Regions from separate parts of the Micromonospora sp. WMMD1155 genome, predicted to be linked through region 2. Evidence: riboswitches for the same ligand, from Rfam matches in the RefSeq annotation. Region 2 holds a riboswitch; the other holds the start of a gene.
What was found. A riboswitch is a leader RNA that binds a small molecule or an ion and turns the genes downstream of it on or off. The one in region 2 is predicted to bind cobalamin.
Positions count from the first base shown of each region.

Region 1: it holds a riboswitch for cobalamin, as region 2 does, so the genes downstream of both, O7617_RS10485 (ABC transporter substrate-binding protein) here and O7617_RS23805 (hypothetical protein) in region 2, are expected to answer to the same signal.

Region 1 is NZ_CP120742.1:2,335,895-2,346,500, forward strand. Features, by position in the region: gene O7617_RS10470 (VOC family protein) at 1-144, shown strand, start outside; gene O7617_RS10475 (ABC transporter ATP-binding protein) at 94-993, opposite strand; gene O7617_RS10480 (iron ABC transporter permease) at 990-2,087, opposite strand; gene O7617_RS10485 (ABC transporter substrate-binding protein) at 2,101-3,030, opposite strand; cobalamin riboswitch at 3,123-3,260, opposite strand; gene O7617_RS10490 (M14 family metallopeptidase) at 3,384-5,261, opposite strand; gene O7617_RS10495 (C39 family peptidase) at 5,473-6,810, shown strand; gene O7617_RS10500 (DUF4229 domain-containing protein) at 6,904-7,185, opposite strand; gene O7617_RS10505 (hypothetical protein) at 7,259-7,714, opposite strand; gene mqnE (aminofutalosine synthase MqnE) at 7,738-8,907, opposite strand; gene O7617_RS10515 (NlpC/P60 family protein) at 9,147-10,606, shown strand, end outside.
Region 2 is NZ_CP120742.1:5,176,085-5,186,690, forward strand. Features, by position in the region: gene O7617_RS23775 (CoA transferase) at 1-531, opposite strand, end outside; gene O7617_RS23780 (acyl-CoA dehydrogenase family protein) at 626-1,780, shown strand; gene O7617_RS23785 (hypothetical protein) at 1,784-2,842, opposite strand; gene O7617_RS23790 (MFS transporter) at 2,839-4,011, opposite strand; gene O7617_RS23795 (ABC transporter substrate-binding protein) at 4,353-5,252, shown strand; gene metE (5-methyltetrahydropteroyltriglutamate--homocysteine S-methyltransferase) at 5,336-7,600, opposite strand; cobalamin riboswitch at 7,718-7,935, opposite strand; gene O7617_RS23805 (hypothetical protein) at 8,045-8,497, opposite strand; cobalamin riboswitch at 8,723-8,871, opposite strand; gene O7617_RS23810 (superoxide dismutase) at 9,013-9,627, shown strand; gene O7617_RS23815 (superoxide dismutase) at 9,635-9,895, shown strand; gene O7617_RS23820 (hypothetical protein) at 9,972-10,343, shown strand; gene O7617_RS23825 (hypothetical protein) at 10,398-10,606, opposite strand, start outside.

The DNA of each region.
Region 1 (10,606 bases), 2.8 Mb from region 2:
ACCGACGCGGACGCCGCCGCGGCCCGCGCCGCCGAGCTGGGCGGAACGATCCTGGTCCCACCCCGGGACATCCCGTCGGGCCGGTTCGCCGCCCTACGCGACCCCCAGGGCGCCCTCTTCTCCGTCATCGACCTGGGGGCCTGACCCACGAGCCCCGAGGGGGTCGGGGCGGGTGGGGCGGACGGGGACCACCAGGGGGCCGTGGGTGCCCGGGACCACCCGGACGCTGGCCCGGTAGTGGGTGGCGAGTAGGTGCTCGGTCAACACCTCGGACGGGGACCCGGCGGCCACCACCCGACCGCCGGCGAGCATCACCATCCGGTCGGCGTACTCGCCGGCCAGGGAGAGGTCGTGCATCGTGGCGAGGACGGTCAGGCCGTGCTCACGGCGCAACTGGTCGACGAGTTCCAGCACCTCCTGCTGGTGACCGATGTCCAGGGCGCTGGTCGGCTCGTCGAGCAGCAGCAGTGTCGCCCCCTGGGCGAGCGCGCGGGCGAGGAACACCCGCTGCCGTTCGCCTCCGGAGAGGGTGGCCAGCTCGCGACGGTGGAAGCCGGTGAGGTCCAGTCGCCCGAGCACCTCGTGCACGGCGTCGAGGTCGGCGGTCGACTCCCGGCCCAGCGTCGGGATGTACGGGGTCCGACCGAGCAGCACGTAGTCCAGCACCGACATGCCGGCCGGCACCACCGGGGACTGTGCCACGGTGGCCACCACCCGGGCGCGGTCCCGGCGGCGCAGCGCCGTGCTCGGCGTACCGAAGAGGGTGATGGCCTCGGGCGCGGCCAGCAGGCCGCCGACGGCGCGCAACAGGGTCGACTTGCCGGCGCCGTTCGGGCCGATCACGGTGACCCACTCGCCGGGGGCGACGGTGAGGTCGACGCCGGTCAGGATCGGCGTGCCGCCGAGGTCGACGTGCAGGCCGCGCACCTCGACGGCGGGTACGCCGCCGGAAGAGGCGGCGGCGGACGGGTCGGCGACGGGTTCGCGGCTCACGTGAGCACCCGCCGGGCGGTGCGCAGCACGATCACGAAGAACGGGCCGCCCAGCAGGGCGGTCACCACTCCGATCGGCACCTCGGCCGGGGCGGCGGCGGTGCGGGCCACCACGTCGGTCAGGGCCAGGAACGCACCGCCGAACAGCAGGGACAACGGCAGGATCATCCGGTAGCTCGACCCGGCGAGCAGCCGGACGGTGTGCGGCACGATGATGCCGACGAAGCCGATCAGGCCGGTGGCGGACACCGCCGCCGCGGTGCCCAGGGAAGCTGCCGCGATCAACAGGTAGCGGGTGCGCTGCGGGTGCAGGCCCAGACTCTTCGCCTCGTCGTCGCCCACGGCCAGGACGTCCAGCTCGCGGCGGTGCAGCAGCACCACCACAGTGGTCAGCACGGCGTACGGGAGCACCAGCAGCACGTCGTGCCAACCGGCGGTGGCGAGCCGACCCAGCAGCCAGGAGTAGACCGGTTGGATGCTGTCGGCGTGCTTCTGCAGCAGGTAGGTCTGCCCGGCGGAGAGGAACGCGGAGACCGCCACCCCGGCCAGGATCAGCATCGCCGGTGAGTGGCTGCGCCCGCCGGCCGCGCCGAGCACGTAGGTCATCGTCACAGCGAGCAGCGACCCGGCGAACGCGGCCAACGGGATGGTCATCGGCAGCCCGGAGATCGCCCCCTCCCGGCCGGCGCCGCCGAGGGCGATCGCCGCGGTGACCGCGAGGCCGGCACCGGCGGCCACCCCCAGGAGGTACGGGTCGGCGAGCGGGTTGCGGAAGACGCCCTGGTAGCAGCCCCCGGCGAGGGCGAGCAGGCCGCCGACGAGCAGGGCCAGCACCACCCGGGGCAGCCGCAACTCGGTGACGATCGCGATCTCCCGCTCGGACAGGCCGCTGTCGAGGTGGACACCCGGGATCAGGTTGAGCAGTTCGGCGGCGACGCTGCCGGCGGGCAGGCTGACCGGCCCGAGGGACACCCCGGCGACGAGCGCGACGAGCACCGCGAACACTCCGGCGACCAGCCAACGCTTGCGCAGCCCGGCGGGCCGGGCCACCGGTGGTGGCCCAGCCGACCGGGCCGCCGACAGCGGCCCGGTCACCGACGGGTCGGGGTCACGCGGGCACCTTGGCGACCGCGTCGATGATGACCCGGAGGAGGTCGACGACGCGCGGGCCCCAGCGGGAGGCGATGTCGTCGTCCAGCGCGATCACCTGGTTGTTCTTGACCGCGGTGAGCCCGGCCCAGCCGCTGCGCGCCTTGACCGAGTCGGCGTTCTGCTGGCAGCACTTGGAGTCGGCCAGGAAGACGAAGTCCGGGTCGGCCTTGACGACGAACTCCTGGGACAGCTGCGGGTAGCCGCCGTTCTTGCCGTCCGCGTCGGCCGGGTCGGCGATGTTGGTCAGCCCGACCTGGCTGTAGAGCGAGCCGATGAAGGTCTTGCTGGTGGCGCTGTACAGCTCCGGGCCCAGCTCGTGGAAGTAGGTGAGCTTCGTGGTGCGCTGCGGCAGGTCCTTGACCAGCTTGGCGATGTCGTCCTTCATCCGGGTGGCGACGTCGTCGGCCTGGTCGGCGTGCCCGGTGAGCGTGCCCAGCTCGGTGATCTGCCGGTACGAGTCGTCGAGCGTGGTCGCCGCCGGGGTGAGGTAGACCGGGATCTTCAGCTTGGTGAGCTGGTCGACGATCTTGTTGGTGTCGTTGGCGAGGACCACCAGGTCGGGGCTCTTGCCGGCGATGGCCTCGGCGTTGGGCTGGAAGCCGGAGAGGTCGGTCTTGGGCGCGTCGGCCGGGTAGTTGGACTGGTCGTCGACGGCGGTCACCTGCTGACCGGCACCGATGGCGAAGAGCATCTCGGTGGCGGTGGGCGACAGCGAGACGATCTTCTCGGGACGCTTGTCGAGGGTGAGCGCGCCGACCGTGACCGGGTAGGCGGCGGCCGCGGTGCCGGCGCTCGGCTTGTCGTCGGCCTTCTCGGCGCAGGCGCCGAGGGCCAGCGCGGCGACCGCGAGGGTCGCGGCGAAGAGCCGAGGGGTACGTCTGTTCATGGGGGCCTCCTGTCGGTCGAGGAGTGTGGTGCTTCGCCGACAGGGACTTTCGTACGCCCGCCCACGAGGCGCCCTTCCTCGAGAGCGCGTATCGCGACCGATCCGTAGGCGACCTGGCTCGTCCCCACCGGGGGTGAGGCATCACAGTTGCGGGACAGCGCCGGGTTAGCACCGGCTTCGCTGCGGACTGGTCGCTAAGACGGTAGCGCACCGCCACGACGTGCCGGATCGACCAAGGATCGATCGGCACTGGACGATCAACCGGGCCGTCGCGCAGTGCGGGATATGTCCCGGATACGGCACCTCGGAGGCGGGTGGTGGGGCCCCGCCGGGCGGAGCGGGGCCCCACCCGATCAGGAGGACGTGATGGTGACGTTGTCCACAGCCGCCTCTACCAGACTGGCGCCGGAGGCGTCCGCCGCCTCCACCAGGATGCGTACCGACTGGCCGGCGTACGGGCTGAGGTTGAGGCTGGCGACCGCCCAGCTCCCGTTACGGTTGGTGGCCGCGCCGGCCTGGGTGAGCAGCGCGGTGGTACCGCCGTTGTGCACCACGCTCACCCGCAGGTAGTCCGCCGACGAGGCGTTCGAGCCGTGCGCCAGGTACCAGGCCAGCGAGAGCGTCAGCGTGCCGGACGACGGCAGGGTCACCGCCGGGGACCGGGCACTCGTCACACCGCCGTCGACGTCGTAGTCACCGGCTGCCGATCCGGCGAGCCGACCGGTGACCAGGTCGTTGGAACCGGCGTACGGGGTGAGCTGCTTGGCGCCGGAGGAGGTGGTCGCCTGGGCGGTACCCCGTTCGAACGCGCCGACCGTGGCGGTGTCGGTGCCGGACGGGTTGACGGTCCAGCCGGTGGCCGTCTCGAAGGTGTCCGACCAGACCGTGGTGCCACCACCACCGCCGCAGTACTGCGCCTGCTTGCCGATCGCCCGGTACGGGCAGTCGGCGTACTCGCTGAGCATCAGCACCGCCTCCCGGTTGCGCGAGGTCTGCGCGGGGATCACCTCGTCGGGCGGGTAGAAGCCGCCGCCGCCGGACGAGCCGGGATACATCTCGAAGGTGTACGCCCAGATGTTGTGGGTGGCCCACATCCAGTCGATGCTGTCCCCGTCGGTGATGTAGAGGTCGCTGGACTGCTGCGGTGTGTAGTTGTTGGTGGCCGCCATCTGCTGCCCGATGGTGGCGAAGGTGTTGTACTGGTCCGCGCTCATGCCCGCCGCGGTGTTCGCCGTGGTGTAGCCGTACGGCCAGAGCACCAGCTGCGAGTACGTGTGGAAGTCGATGTTCGCCTTGATCTGCTGCACGCCGCCGACCACCCGGCCGTTGACGAAGTTGCGTAGCGCCTGCGTCTCGGGCGCGGAGAACGCCGACGGCCCCCGGTAGGTCTCCGACGAGGTGCTGCCGGACGAGCCGCCGCAGCAACCCCAGTTGTAGGACCAGTTGCGGTTCAGGTCGGTGCCCACGTTGGACGAACCGCTGTTGGGCTGCCGGTTCTTGCGCCAGGACCGGTACGACCCGGTGGCGATGTCGTACTCGCTGCCGTCCGGGTTGACCGTCGGCACGATCCAGATCTCCCGACTGTTGACGATGTTGGTGATCCGGGAGTCGCCGCCGTAGCTGTCGGTGAAGAGGTTGAGCAGGTAGATCGCCATCTCGACGGTCAGGTGCTCACGGGCGTGCTGTTGGGCGTTGAACAGGATCTCCGGTTCACTCTCGTCGGTGCCGACGTTGTCGGAGATCTTCACCGCCATCAGGTCGCGGCCCTCGTACGACGATCCGATGCTGATCTTGCGGGCGATCGCCGGATGGTCGGCGACGACCTGGTTCACGACGGCGGTCAGTTCGGCGTAGTCGTGGTAGTTGGAGTCGGCGGGCGGGAAGGCCAGCGTGCCGATCTCACCGGCGCCGCGCTCGGCGTTGGGCGGCGGGGCCAGGGGTTCCAGCCGGAAGCCGAGCTTGCCGATCGCGGCGGCCTCGGCGGCGGTCGCCGAGATGTGCAGCACACCGTGCTCGGAGTAGTCGATGGCGGCTCCGGTGCGGGCCACCGCGTTGCGGTCGGCGAGGGTCCGGGGCCCGAGCACCCGGTAGCCGGCGGCGGCCGACTCGGCGGTCCGGTCCGGCGCCGGCTGGGCGGCGACGGGGCCGGTGGCGACGGTGACGATTCCCAGCCCGGCGACGACGGCGAGCACCAGGACGCGGCGGAGGGGGTTGGACGTGCGGAGGGCCATGGACTACCTCCTCGATGGGCGGGAGATCCCGCTCGGTGAAGGACACTTCACCACCTGTCACATGGTCATATCAATATCGATCGCTGGCTTGTCCATCCCGAGCCGATCATCTCGGCGGCAATGATTTTCCACCCACCAACATCTGGCGAAACTTCTCTCCAGGCGGAAAACTGACCAGCGACGATGCCCCTCTCGACACCGCGGAGCACCAATGGCCAGATCCCGCCTGCACGCGGCCGCCCTCGCCGGCGTCACCGCGTTCACCCTGCTCGCCACCGCCGCGCCCGCGACAGCGGCCCGCCCACCCGCCGTCAGCCACGACGAGCAGATCACCTTCCAGGACTGGTCCGGGCCCGCCGACTGGCACCGGGGCGACCGGTCCGGCACCCGCGTGGCGCCCGGCCCCCGGTCGGGCCTCACCCTGGCCCGCCCGGCCGGCACCACCGAGTACGCCGACCCGCACACCGGCGTCGCCCGCACCTGGGAGTACGGCACCTGGACCTCACCGGTGACCCGGGTCGGGTTCGACGCCACCGAGCTGATCGCCTCGTGGAACGCGGAGACCCCCGCCGGCACCTGGATCCAGGTGGAGATGCAGGGCAGCTACACCAGCGGTGACCACACCCCGTGGTACGTCATGGGTCGCTGGGCGTCCGGCGACACCGACATCAAGCGGACCAGCGTCGAGCGGCAGGGCGATCCCTGGTCGACGATCTGGACCGACACCTTCAGCATCGACGACGCCGCCGCCGGGGTGCTGCTGCGCTCGTACCAGCTGCGGCTGACCCTCTACCGGGCACCCGGGCAGATCGCCGCGCCGGTGGTCCGGATGCTCGGCGCGATGAGCTCCACGGTGCCGGACCGGTTCACCGTCACGCCGAGCGCCGGGCACATCGCCTGGGGCGTCGAACTGCCGGTGCCGCGCTACTCGCAGAACGTGCACGCCGGGCACTACCCCGAGTACGACGGCGGCGGCGAGGCGTGGTGCTCACCGACCTCCACGGAGATGGTGGTCGAGTACTGGGGTCGTAGGCCGTCGGCGGCCGACACCTCCTGGGTGGACCCGACCTACCCCGACCCGACCGTCAACCACGCGGCCCGGATGACCTACGACTACGCGTACGACGGGGCGGGCAACTGGCCGTTCAACACCGCGTACGCGGCCGGCTTCCCCGGGCTGGAGGGGCGGGTCACCCGACTGCACTCGCTGGACGAGCTGGAGCGGTTCATCGCCGCCGGCATCCCCGTCGTGACCAGCCAGTCCTTCCTCGCCAGCGAGCTGGACGGGGCGAACTACGGCACCTCCGGACACCTTTTCGTGGTGGTCGGCTTCACCGCCGACGGCGACGTGATCGTCAACGACCCCGCCTCGTCCAGCAACGACGTGGTGCGCAACGTCTACAAGCGCGCGCAGTTCGAACAGATCTGGCTGCGGACCAAGCGCACCAACGCCAGCGGCGGCACCTCCGGCGGCAGCGGCGGCATCGCGTACCTGATCAAGCCGGTGTCCAAGCCCTGGCCCAAGGTCAAAGGCTCCACCAACTGGTAAACCCACCCCCACCCCTCGCGCCGCCCGCCCCATCAGGGTCGATCATGAGGTTAGCGGCCGCCACTCGGCGTGTCGTTGCCGCTAACCTCATGATCAACGCGGGGAGTCGGCGGGCGGGTCGGCGGGGTTCTCGTCTTCGCCGGCCAGGGCGGAACGGAGGCGTTCCTTCTCCGCGCGGCGGCGCTCGGTCGCGTCGGCCATCTCCCCGGCCATCTCGTCCCGCCACCCGCGCAGCAGGAAGAAGGAGAGCGCGGCGGAGAAGACCAACGCCAACATCAGCTTCAGGAACACGTTCATGTCGATCAGCCAGAGACCCGCCAGCACGGCGACGAACAGCCCGATCCGGCCCAGCGTGTACTTGAGCGCGGCGCTCACCCGCACCACTCCGTTCTCTCCGTCGCCCGCCGAGGCCGGCGGAACTGTCGATCCGCCCGGTGGGCGGTAGCGGTCAGCCGGTCCGGCGGGCCAGCCAGCGGACGCCCGGGAACCAGACCACCGCGTACGCCACGGTGAACGCCGCCGCCGCCAACGCGCCGGAGAGCAGCGGCGGCAGCCCCGCGCCCAACCCGGCGATCAGCAGACCGACGAACACGCCCACGGCCGCGGCGACCACCGCCGCCAGCACCCGCGCCGCACCGAAATCCCAGGCCCGGAAGTCGTCCCAGAACAGCCACGCCGGCAGGATCACCGCCAGCCAGCCGTTGGTGTGCCCGAAGTCGCCGGCGCCGATCGAGGCGAACGCCCAGTCGAACAACACCAACGCCAACGCGCCGATGACGACCCCGGCCAGGCACACCCCGAGCAGGTCACCCAGGGTGGCGACCCGCCCCTCGGCGTCCCGGCGGGGAAACCCGCCCTGCTGCTCGGAACCGCCGCGCTGCTCGGACCTGCTCTGCTCGGTCATCGACTGCGAGGGTACGTGGTGACTCAGGCCCAGACCTGCTGCGGCTCGGCGCGCCGCTGCGCCAGCGACGGGGCCTTGTCGTACTCCCGGACCACGTTGTAGCGGGTGTCCCGCTCGACCGGCTGGAAACCGGCGTCCCAGATCAGGTGCAGCAGGTCCTCGCGGTGCATGGTGTTCGGGGTGCCGTACGAGTCGGCATCGTGCGTGATCTTGTATTCGACCACCGAGCCGTCCAGGTCGTCCACGCCGAAGTTCAACGAGAGCTGGGCCACCGACAGCCCGTGCATCACCCAGAAGTTCTTCACGTGCGGCACGTTGTCGAAGAGCAGCCGGGAGACGGCGAACGTCTTCAGCGACTCGGCCGGCGACGCCATGGTGGTGCGCGCCTGGATCCGGTTACGGATCTTGCCGTCCGCCGAGTCCACGAAGTCGTGCTGGTAGCGCAACGGAATGAAGACCGCGAACCCGCCGGTCTCGTCCTGGAGCTCGCGCAGCCGCAGCACGTGGTCGACCCGGTGCCGGGGCTCCTCGATGTGGCCGTAGAGCATCGTCGCCGGGGTCTTCATGCCCTTGCTGTGCGCCAGGGCGTGGATGCGCGACCAGTCCTCCCAGTGGCAGGCGTGGTCGACGATGTGCTGCCGGACCTCCCAGTCGAAGATCTCCGCGCCACCGCCGGTGAGCGACTCCAGACCGGCGTCCATCAGCTCGTCGAGGATCTCGTCGGCGCTCAGACCGCTGATCTTCTCGAACCACTGCACCTCGGTCGCGGTGAAGCACTTGAGCTTGACGTTCGGCAGCGCCGCCTTCAGCTCCCGCAACACCTTCGGGTAGTAACGCCAGGGCAGCGTCGGGTGCAGACCGTTGACGATGTGCAGCTCGGTGAGCTGCTCACCCTCCATCTCCTTGGCCTTGCGGACCGCCTCGTCGATGCGCATCGTGTACGCGTCCTTCTCGCCCGGCTTGCGCTGGAACGAGCAGTACGCACAGGACGCCGAGCAGACGTTCGTCAGGTTGAGGTGCCGGTTGACGTTGAACATCACCCGCTCACCGTTCAACTCGGTGCGCTTGTGGTGCGCCAGCCGCCCCAACCAGGTCAGGTCGTCACTCTCGTAGAGGGCGACCCCGTCCTCCCGGGTCAGCCGCTCACCGGCGTACACCTTCGCTTCGAGCTCACGCTTGAGTCCGGCGTCCATGGCACGTCCCTTCCACCTGCGGTCCCGGTCGAGCGTACGTCGGGACGCCGACAGCCCCGGCGGCACGGTCGCCGTGAGCGACCCACTTCACCGGACTCTCAGCCTCCCGTAACCCGGCCACGCATCGACAAGGTTGGCGAGGTGCGGTAGTAACAAGGTGGGGCGGAACACACACACTGGTACCGTCCCGGCGGTCGCGCCCACCGTGCGCGGCGAGGAGCAGCGGGACGGGGAGCGGCATGATCTACAGCGGGCGCGGGCGACGGCAGCGACGACGGAGCCCGGTGATCTCGCCGGTGCTGCGTCCGAAGCTCTGGGCCGCCCTGCTCGGTGCGATCGCCGCCGCCGTGATGGCCACCCCCGCGTACGCCGAGCCCGGTATTCCCACGACGGTGCCGGACGCCGGCGCCCGACCGCCGGCCATCGGCACCGTCCAACTGCCCGGCGGCCCACCCGTCGCCGGCGTCCCGGCGCCGCCGGTGGGCACCATCGGCACCGGCCCGCTGGCCGCGCAGATCTACGCCGGCGAAGCTCAGGTCGGCACACTCGGCGACGCGCTTCTGAAGATCAAACAGAAGCAGTCCGACGCGAAAGCCCAGGTGGAGTCCGCCGGCAAGGTGCTTGCCAGCGCTCAGGACGCCCTGCTTCGAGCACAACAGGTGGCTGACGCGGCAGCCGCCGAGGCCGTCAAGGCAGCCGCCGCGCTGCCGCCCGGTGACCTCGCCGAGGACATCCGAGAGCTGAGCCGCCTCCAGCAGATCACCCGCGGCGAGAAGGTCGACGGCGGCACCACCGGCGTGGCCGGAGGGCTGTCCCGGGCCCGCGCCGCCGAGCAGGAGGCGTACCAGAAGCACGCCGAGGCCAAGAACCTGCTCGCCGCCGCCGACGCGGAGTTCACCGCGAGCGAGACGGCGCTGCGCACTGCCGAGGCGAGCCTGCTCAAGTTGCGCCGCGACAACGCCGCCCAACTGATCGAGATCGAACGTCAGCAGGAGGCCGCCGAGCAGCAGTACGGTGCCGGCTACGTCGCCAACCAGAGCATCAGCGGCATGGCCGCGCACCCCCGGGCACTGGCCGCGGTCCGGTACGCGCTGGCGCAGCTCGGCGACCCGTACAAGTGGTCCGAGGAGGGGCCGGACGAGTTCGACTGCTCCGGTCTGATGTGGGCGGCGTACCGGTCTCCCGGCGCCGACTACTTCGACCTGCCCCGGGTCTCCCGGGACCAGTACGCCGCCACCCGGGCCCGGACCGTGCCGCAGGGCGCGCTGCTCCCCGGCGATCTGCTCTTCTTCGCCTCCGGCAGCAGTTGGACGACGATCCACCACGTCGGCATGTACATCGGCAACGGCAAGATGGTGCAGGCACCCACCACCGGCGACGTCGTCAAGATCTCGGTCGTCCGCTGGTCCCGGCTGTACGCCGCGACCCGGGTGATCGGCGCGGTACCGGCGCCGATCGTGACGGTTCCGACTCCGCCGGTCTCGACGCCCAGCACGACGCCCACCCCCAAGCCGACGCCCACCAAGTCCGCCACCCCGACGCCGACGCCGACCAAGTCCGCGACCGCGACGCCGACGCCCACCAAGACCACCACCCCGACGCCGACGCCGACCGGCAGCGCGACTCTGACGCCGACGCCGACGCCGACCAAGACCACCAACCCGACCAACACGCCGACCACGCTGCCCTCGGCGCCCAC
Region 2 (10,606 bases):
CTCCACCTCGAAGACGACCCCGTCGAGGGCGGTGAACGGCGGTGGCACACCGGGCTCGCTCACCTCGCCGGTGTCGTCGCCGTCCTCAGCGCTCCCGGCCGCGAGGTACTGCGACACCGTGAGCATCGCAGCCCCGGCCACGCTCACCCGCACCGACCCGGTGCGCTGCCCGCGTGATCCGGCCAGCAGAGCGGCCAACGCACCCTGCGCCGCAACCACGCCGGCCACAGTGGACACATAGGGCACCCCGATGCGTGCGGGGCTTCCGCTGGCCCGACCGTGCACGGCCATCAGCCCCAGGGCAGCCTGGGCGGTCACCTCGTCCAACCGGCGGCCGGTGAGGTCCTGCCAATCGGTGTGCACATCGATGGCGTCGACCCGTAGCGGACCACCGCCGACGTGGCTCGCGCCCAGCAGGGACAGGTGCTCGACGACGATCGCGTCCGCCGCTGTCACAGCATCGCCGCGAACGCGTGTCCCGGTGAGCGGCAAGGCGTCGACCTGCCCGTCCACCACAAGATCGCTACGCACCGGCGTCACCGGCATGCGCTACGTTGATCGCCCGCATACCTCAATAGTCGTGACACACATCGAGGTAGTTCCCACGATCTTCGGGAGTTTGTCGATGACCGACCAAGCGGCGGCCCGCACCGAGCTGGCCGCCAGCGTCAGTGCGTTCATAGCGGATCGGGTCATCCCCGTCGAGCCGCTCCTGCTCGCCGGTGGCTCGCCCGCCGTGCAGGCCATGACGGCACTGCACGCTGACGCGCGCGGGGCCGGACTGTGGGCCCTGCCGCTCCCGGCGCACCTCGGCGGATACGGTCTCGACCTCGCCGCCTACGCGCCGCTGGCCGAGGTGGAGGGACGATCCGACTTCGGGCCCACCGCGCTCGGCTCGGACCTGCTGCTCGACGCGCTGATGCTCGACCGGCACGCCACCGCGACGGTCCGGCACCGCCACCTGCTGCCGATGATCAGCGGCGCGGGTGGACCGAGTTTCGCCATGACTGAACCCGGCGTCGCCGGCTCGGACCCGTCCGCCCTGGGCACCACCGCCACCCGAGACGGCGACACCTGGCGGATCACCGGCCGCAAATGGTTCACCTCCCGCGCCGCCACCGCCGCCTTCACCACCGTCGTCTGCCGCACCGCACTACAGGCCGACAACAGGGAAGCCTTCTCCCTGCTGGTGGTGCCCACCGACGCTGCCGGCTACCGCATCGTGCGGGAACTGCCCGTCCTCGGCGCCGGCGGCCAGTACGAGATCTCTCTCGACGACGTTCGTGTGCCCGCCGACCATCTCCTCGGCGAGCCCGGCCACGGGCTACGCATCATCGGGGAGCGACTCGCACTCGGCCGGACCTTGCGTTGCCTACGCTGGCTCGGCCAGGCCCAACGCGCCCACGACCTCATGCTGACCCGGATGACCACCCGCCACGCCCACGGTGGCCCCCTTGCCGAGCAGCAACTCCTGCACCGCATCGTCTTCGACAGCCACGCCGACCTCGCCGCCGCCCGTGCCCTCACCCACGCCGCCGTCGACGCGCTCACCAACGGTGGCGACACCCGCATCGCCGTCGGCACCGCCAAGGTGGTCACCGCCCGCGCCCTGTGCGCCATCGTCGACCGGGCCATCCAGGTGCACGGCGCCGAAGGGCTCACCGACGACACCCCGCTGCCGATGCTGGCCCGCACCGCTCGCGCGGCCCGAATCCTCGACGGCCCCGACGAGCTGCACATCACCACCGTGGCCCGCCGCCTGCTGCGTCGAGGGCACTGACCTCTACCAGGGATGCTCCCGCACCCCGCCGGTCAGCACGGCAAGGACGGCAGCCAGGAAGTAGCTGCCCCAGACCAGCTCGTGCCGGACCGCGACACCGCCAGCAAGGTCGTAGCACCCGTCGCGCAGCACTCCCTCACCATCGAGGTGATGACCCACCACGTCGCTCACGATCGCACGGGCCGCCGCGCCCCAGGCATCGTCGGCGGTCACCTCGGACAGGGTGAGCAAACCGGCCGCAGCGATCACCGCCGCCGAGGTGTCCACCGGCGATCCAGGTCGACCGAGCACCGCAACCGGCACCTGCTGCCCGAACCGCGCAAGCCACCAGCTCGCCGCCCGGCAACCCGCATCGGTGAATCCGCCGCCCCACCGCCGCGCGGCCACCGCCAAGCCCAACACACCCCACGCCTGCCCCCGCGCCCAACCAGCCGAAAGGTCACCCCCGCCGGCCGCTGTGCCATCGGGACGAAGGACTGCCTCCGGGCGAATGCCGCCGTCAACGCCCACCAGCAGCTCGACATGCCGTTCGGCATGGGTGCGGGCCAGGCCGTCCAGGTCCCGTGCGCCCGCGTCAGCGGCCATCGCGAGCAGCGCCACGGTCCCCGCCAACGCGTCCACGCCCGCCCGTGGGGTCGGATCCGCGCCGAACGCACCACCCACCGGCATCAACCCCAGCCGAGGGTCGAAGCTGTCGGCCAGCGCGGCCGCCCCGTCGCGGGCGACCCGCCCGGCGAGCACGTCCCCGCACAGCCGGTGGCCCTGACCCGCGCCGTACCAGAAGGTCATCCCCCTGGTCACCGTGTCGTCGGCCGCCCGAGGTGCCAGTCGGAGCGTCCATTGCTGAGCGACGTTCTGGTCCGCGGGCAGCCCGGAAACGGCGGCCCTGAGCCACCACCACCCGACCCAGAAACCACCTGTCCACGAGCCGCGACGCGTCGACACCCAGTCACCGGAGACCGGATCCGCGTACAGCGGGAATCGATCGCCCACCTGCGCGGCGACGACCGTCACCCGCCGCAGCAGCGCCTCCAACGCTCCGCGCAGGTCGCCGTCGTTCACGCCGCGACCTTCGGCTGGGCGCTGGCCGACCGCACCCGCATCGCGAGCATCGCCGTGCCGACGAACACCGCCGCGACCACCAGCCACGCCGCCCCCCACCCGCCGGCGTCAGCACACCAGCCGACGGTGGTTGGTCCGACGACGAAGCCGCCGAAGAAACCCACCGACACCAGCCCTGACGCCTGCCCCAGAGCCTTTCCGTGGCGTAGCACCATCAGCATCGACAGCGCGTTCGCCGCCGTCGCCGATCCGCCCACCACCACCGCGCCGACCCAGACCAGGCCCGCCCAAAGATGATCAGCCGAAAGCACCAGCAGGACCCCGACGACTGCCGCGGCAGCCAGCCACACCAGGGCAACGGCCACCTCCGCGCTCCGGTCAGCCCACCGGCCCCACCAGACCCGGGCCAGCAGACCCGTCACCCCGAACGCGGCGAGCAGAGCCCCACCCACACCCGTGCCCAGGCCCAGCCGCTGCGTCGCGTAGAGCGGAAGGTAGGTGTTCACCGCCGCCAGCCCGGTGCCCAGCAGCAGAGAGAACGCGACCAGCCAGGTCAACCAACCGGTCGGTGCCGACAGCCGCCACCACGAGCCCGCCGTCGCCCGGCGCGCGGCGGCCGGAACCCACCACCACACCGCGATCACCGTCGCCAACGGCACCAACGCCGACACCCGCAACGCCACCCGCCAGTCGGCCAGAGTTGCCACCGCCGGCAGGACAAGTCCGCAGGCGAACGCCGCCAGCTGTACCCCCGCCTGCTTCACCCCGATGGCGCTACCCCGACGCTGCGGCGGAACCGCCCCGGCGACCAGCACATTCGTCGCAGGGTTGGCCAGTGCCTGCCCCAAGCCCGCCACTGCCACCGCCACCAGAAGCCAGCCGTAGCCGGGTGCCACGGACGCGCCGAGCAGGGCCACCAGCACGGCCACACACAACGCCAGGAGTCCTCGCCGCGCTCCGCCCAGGTCGATCAGGTGCCCGGCGATGAGCGACACCCCCGCCGCGACCGCGAACGACACCGTCACCAAGGCGCCCACCGCCGTGCGGGACAGACCCAGGTCGGCAACCAGGAACGGGGCCAGCGCCGATGTCGCGTACAGCGCCGTCATCGACGTGGCCATCGCCGCCGTCGCGACACCCGTCGGAGCCCACCACCGCTCAGCCGCCATCACACACCCCGTTCCGGTCTGACACCGCGTCCGTCGAGTATCAGTCGGGCGACGACAGACGCGAGTTCCCGTAGCCACAAGAAGTGTCGACCAACCCTCGATCAAGAAAAGTCGATCCTGTACCTGGCGGCCCGTCGACTTGAGAAGGCCCGGCACCGGCCTGAGCGGGGAAGGTTCAACCGGAGTTCGATCGACCCGACGACCAGGTGCCCGCACGTTGACCGGCGTCCGCTGGCCGTGACGCGATCACGGGATCTGCCGCAGGGCGTTGGACACGTGCAGGGGGCAACTTGCGCTGGCGGAGTGGACGCGGCTTGGTCATGCCTGGTAGGCAGGCGGACGTGCGGATCGTCTCACTGCTGCCGGCGGCCACCGACATCGTAGCCATGCTCGGCCTGACCGGGCATCTGGTCGGGCGCACGCACGAGTGTGACTGGCCGCCGGGTGACCTGGCCGGCGTTCCGATGGTGACGGCGACGTCTCTGCCCGAGGCGCTGACGAGCCGGGAGATCTCGGCGGCGATCGCTGGCGACGCGCACCGAGGATCGTCGTTGTACCAGCTCGACGTCACGATGCTCGAGGACCTGAAGCCGGATCTGATCCTGACCCAGGACCTGTGCGATGTGTGTGCGGTCTCCTACGCGCGGGTCAACGACGCGGTTCGGCTGATCGACCTGGATACCAGGGTGGTGTCGCTGGAGGCGAGGACGATCGGCGGGATACTGGACACCGTCGACGCCGTGGCCGCCCTGACCGACACCGCGGGCAGGGCGGCGGAGATCCGGGCGGACGCCGAACGTCGTCTCGCCGCGCTGCCCGGCCCGGGGACCGGCGCGCCGACGGTGCTGTTCGTCGAGTGGCTCGACCCGTTGATGCCGGGCGGGCACTGGGTGCCCGAGCAGATCGCCGCCGCGGGCGGGCGGTCGCTGCTGCTCGGTCCGGGGGCGCACAGCACCCCACACCCGTGGTCGGTGGTCGCCGACCTGGCCCCGGACGTGGTGGTGTTCGGGCCGTGTGGGTTCACCCCCGAACGGACCGTCGACGAGCTGTCCGTGGCAGCCGGGCAACCCGGCTGGGCGGACCTGCCTGCGGTTCGTCGGGGCCAGGTGTGGGTGGTCGACGGACCCGCCTACTTCAACCGCCCAGGCCCGAGGGTCGTCGACGGCGCGGAGATCCTCGCCGCCATCCTCGACGGCCGCCCGGATTCCCGCGCTCTGCAGATACCCGTTAGCGCAGGTTGACGCTGCCGAGCGGCCGACGCGGGCATCGGATGCGCGTTGCCGCAACGCACGGTGGGGCGACGGCACGCCGCCCCACCGTGCGCTCAGGTGAGCGTGCTGCGGACCTCGCCGGCGCCGCTGACCAGACGGGTCAGGGCCTGCTCGACCTCCGGGTAGCCGCGGGTCTTCAGGCCGCAGTCGGGGTTGACCCAGAGTCGGTCAGCGGGCACCGCCGCGACGGCGCGGCGTAGCGCGTCGGTGACCTCCGCCTGCTCTGGTACGCGGGGTGAGTGGATGTCGTACACCCCGGGGCCGACACCCCGTTCATAGCCGGTCGTGCGCAGATCGTCGAGGATCTCCATCTTCGACCGGGACGCCTCGATGCTGGTGACGTCCGCGTCGAGAGCGTCGATCGCGGGCAGGACCTCGCCGAACTCGGAGTAGCACAGGTGGGTGTGGATCTGGGTGGCGTCGGCGACTCCGCTGGTGGCGAGCCGGAACGCCCCGACCGCCCAGTCCAGGTACGCGCGCTGCTCGGCCCGACGCAGCGGCAGTGTCTCCCGCAGGGCGGGTTCGTCGACCTGGATGATGCGGATGCCAGCGGCTTCCAGGTCGCGGGCCTCGTCGCGCAGCGCGAGAGCGACCTGGTTGGCGGTGTCGGCGAGGGGTTGGTCGGTGCGGACGAACGACCAGGCCAGGATCGTCACGGGTCCGGTGAGCATGCCCTTGACCGGTCGGTTCGTCAGCGACTGCGCGTAGGTGGACCAAACGACGGTCATCGGCCCGGTCCGGGTGACGTCGCCGTAGATGATCGGAGGGCGTACGCACCGGGAGCCGTACGACTGCACCCACCCGTTGACCGTGGCGGCGAACCCGTCGAGCTGCTCACCGAAGTACTGCACCATGTCGTTGCGTTCCGGCTCGCCGTGCACCAGCACGTCCAGCCCGAGTCGTTCCTGCACGGCGATGACGTGGGCGACCTCGGCGCGCATCCGCTCGGCGTAGCCGCTGTCGTCGAGCCGACCGGCCCGGTGCGCCGCGCGGGCCTGCCGCAGCTCCGTGGTCTGCGGGAAGGATCCGATGGTGGTGGTGGGCAGGGGTGGGAGGTTCAGCCGGGCCTGCTGGGTGGCGGCCCGCTGCGCGTACGGCCCGCGCCGTAGGTGCTCGGGACGCAGCGCGTCCAGTCGGGCTCGGACTGCGTCGTTGCGCCAGGCCGCCGGGGTCACGGGCAGGGCAGGGGGAAGGGCGCCGACACCGTCGCGCAGGGCGCGTCCGAGAGCGACGACCTCGTCGACCTTCTGCCTGGCGAACGCGAGCCGGACACGCAGGTCCGGGTCCAGGTCAGGTTCGGCGGCGAGGTCCACCGGCACGTGCAGCAACGAACAGGACGTCGACACCGCGACATGGTCGGCCAGGGCGGTCAGTACGGCACCGGTCGCGGTGGCGGTGCGAAGGTCGGTACGCCAGATGTTGCGCCCGTCCACCAGCCCGGCGACGATCGTCTTCCCGCGTAGCGGGCCGGCGGCGGCGAGGCGGTTCAGGTTGCCCGGCCCGGCGACCAGATCGATGCCGACCGCCTCGACCGGGGTGCCCAGCAGTGCCGGCAACGCGTCGCCGAGGTCACCGAAGTACGACGCGACGAACAACCGCGGCCGGTGCTTCACAACGCCGAGCCGGCGGTACGCGGCGCGCAGCGCGGCGATCTCCTGCGGGGTGCGGTCGGCGGCGTACGCGGGCTCGTCGAGCTGCACCCATTCGACCCCGGCACCGGCCAAGACGCCGAGGATGTCCTCGTAGACAGCGATCAGGTCGTCGAGCCGGTCGAAGGGCCGGAACCCTTCCGGCGCGTCGTCGGTGGCCTTGGACAGCAGGAGGTAGGTCGCCGGTCCGACCAGCACCGGCCTGGTGGTGACGCCGAGCGCCTTCGCCTCGCCGTACTCCCGCACCGCCTTGTCCGTCCGAGCGGTGAACGCTGTGCCTGGGCCGACCTCCGGCACCAGGTAGTGGTAGTTGGTGTCGAACCACTTCGTCAGCTCCAGCGCCGGCTCCCGCTCCGTGCCACGCGCCATGGCGAAGTAGGTGTCCAGGTCGCCGAGACCGAGGCGGCGGAACCGGTCCGGGACCGCGTCGACCAGAACGGTGGTGTCGAGCACCTGGTCATAGAACGAGAACGTGTTCGACGGGATCGCGTCCAGGCCGGCGTCGCGCAGCGTGCGCCACACATCGGCGCGGAGGCTGGCGGCAGTCTCTTGAAGGGTGGTCGCGTCGATCCGGCCCGCCCAGTAGGACTCGACGGCGTGCTTGAGTTCGCGGTGCGGACCGATGCGGGGATAGCCGAGCACGGTGCTCAGCCCGAACGGTGTGGTCACGGAACAGGTGTCCTTCCCTCGAGGTCGACCACCGACCACACTGGAGGGACACGGCAGGGCGCGGACGACGGCCGGGCCTCGCCCTGACCCTCCCGAGAGGCCGACGGCGGCGCACGCGGACGCGTACGCGGTGCGGGCAGGTCTTCGGACTCGTGGGCGTGACCGGGGCGACCCGATCTCCTACTGGCCGTCGCTTCCCAGACGCTCACGCGTCCAGTGCGTGTGACGGCGGTCGTTCCCACTCACCGCTGCGGGGCAGTCCCGGTTTCCCACCGGGTTCCCTCTTACGACGCCACACCGAGGCGGTGCGGCGAACCAGCACTGCCGACCATCGTACGGCCGGAAGCTGATCCCCGGTGCCGCTGTCGCAGGCGGATTCTCCCTGTCGCCCAGAGTTGGACGGGCCGGGAGTCCGGTCGTGCCCGGACTCCCGGCCAAGGCCGACTACGGCGGGGAGATGGACGGAGCCTGCCCGGAGCCGAAGCGCCATCCTTCGACGGTGCCCTGGGCGGGGTTGTAGCTGCTCGCGCCGAGGGTGCTGTAGGACCAGGTACCGCCGGGTACGGCGTGCCAGTACGACCAGTACGCGGTGGCGGGCGGCGTGTTGACGCACGGCTCGGCGGCGGCTGTGGGATAGCCGTTGATCCGGCAGACGAAGGCAAGACCCCACCGTTGGGTACCCGTCACGGCGAAGCCGGCTCCCTGCAACGCGGCCAGGCCGGTCGGCGGATCACCGAGCCGGCAACCGGTCTGGACACCGAGGCCGAACGCAGTGAGGTCGACCACCACCGTGACGCCCGCACCCGGGGCGCACGCCGCCGCGTGCGCGGCACGTGGCACCGGGTCGACGGCGACCAGGCCGACGCTGACGACGGCCGCCGCGAGCAGCAGTGCCATTCGGCGGCGGCATCGACCTTGTTGAGGGTGGGCGGCGACGCCGTGGCGGCGGCCGGTACGGCTGTCAGTGACAGCGTGAGCACGGCCAGCGCAGCGGCTACGACTGCGGGCGCGGTGCCGGAGGGGGCGGTTGACCATGAAGCGACGCCTTTCCGGGCTCCGATGGTCCGAGACGACCCGACTCCGGTTCGGGCGGCTCCGACCCGTGGGCCACGACGGGTGGGGAGGCTGGTCACGCGGACTGGCGGGTAATCGGGCTCGCGGCGTCACTACGTTTGTCGCCGCCTACCGTTGCGGGCCAGCGCCGGACTTCGACCGGACTTCCCCCGTCAGCACACAGGTATGAAGTTGTGACGGACAGTGTTCCCACGGGTGGGGCTCGCCGTCAAGGCCCTGATCCGACGGGTGCTAACGACGCAGACCTTCCGATCCGGGCAGTCGCGTCCCCACTCTCGGCTCTTGTTGCAAGATAGTGGCAACAGCCATAATGAGGCAGCATTGAGAGGACGTACTCCATGGCCGTGTACAACCTGCCCGACCTGCCCTACGACTACGGCGCACTCGAGCCCGCCATGTCCGGCGAGATCCTGGAGCTGCACCACGACAAGCACCACGCCGCATACGTCAAGGGCGCCAACGACGGGCTCGACCGGCTCGCCGAGGCCCGCGACAAGGGCGACTACGCAACCCTGGTCGGCCTGGAGAAGACGTACGCGTTCAACCTGTCCGGGCACGTCCTGCACTCGATCTTCTGGAACAACCTGTCCCCGGACGGCGGTGACCGCCCCGACGGTGAGCTGGCGGCGGCGATCGACGAGCACTTCGGCTCCTTCGACGGGTTCGCCGGTCAACTGTCCGCGGCGACCAAGGGTGTGCAGGGTTCCGGCTGGGGCGTGCTGGCGTGGGAGCCGCTGAGCCAGCGGCTGATCGTGGAGCAGGTCTACGACCACCACGGCAACGTCGGGCAGGGGTCCACCCCGATCCTGGTGTTCGACGCCTGGGAGCACGCCTACTACCTGCAGTACCGCAACGTGCGCCCGGACTACGTGGACCGGCTGTGGAACCTGGTCAACTGGACCGACGTCATCTCCCGTTTCGACGCCGCCCGCGCCGCCACCCCGAAGATCTGATCCCGGCGTGAGCGGGTACACCCCCGAGGCGGCCGAGATCGTCCAACGCGCCGCCGGGGTCATCGCCGCCAAGCATCGCGGTGACCTCCCCGGTGCGGAGGCGTTGATGTCGGCGTTCAGTTCCGAGCAGGCCCGTACCCTCGGTTTCTACCTGTTGGCCGATCTCGCTCTGGGTTTGGTGAAGGCGCAGAGCGGCCAGTCGATGGACGATCTGGTCCGGGAGCTGTCGTTGCTCTTGGCCGAGACCGCCCAGTCCCCGCCTGCATGACGGTCCGCTGGGTTCCGCCCGTCGGCGGAACCCAGCGGACAACAGCAGCTTCTACCGCCCACCTCGGGGAGGCCCGATGCGCCGGAAGATCGAGCACCGTGTCCTGACAGTGGACGGCCAGCAGATGGCGGTGTTGGCCGTGGCTGACTTCCAACGACTTGAGACCGCCCGTCGGCAGCTCGGTGCCAGCGAGAGTCAGGCGCACCAGCTTCGCCAGCAGTTGCGAGACGTTCAACGTCGTGTTGCCCGCTTGGAGAATCTGCTCGCTGTGTCGTCCCGCTCCGGGGTGCCGGAGCGGGAAGCAACAGGGGTGTGTGCGCGCTGTACCGGTGAGGCCGACGATCCGGTCGGCCCAGCGGCGCCGCAGGCTCTGGTCGTGGCTGATGACCAGGACCTCGGCCTGCGGCCCGCGATGTCACGTCGCCTGATGGTCGACCCGATCGGCTAATTGATCAACGAAGTGGTCATGCCGTGACGCCGCTGACCATCCCACTGACGGCGATCAGACGCCGTAGCGGAGGTAGATCGTGTCGCCGACGGTCACTGTCGTGCCGCGGGTCGCGGTGGCCAGGGTGCTGCCGTCGCGGGACACCTTCCAGGTGGACGAGCCGCTGTTGGCCAGGCCGTTGATCGTGGTCACGGTGCCGGTGCCACTGGTGGGAAGAAGGGAGGTGACGCAGCCGCTCGGGGTGGCCGCGCCGACGGCGGCGT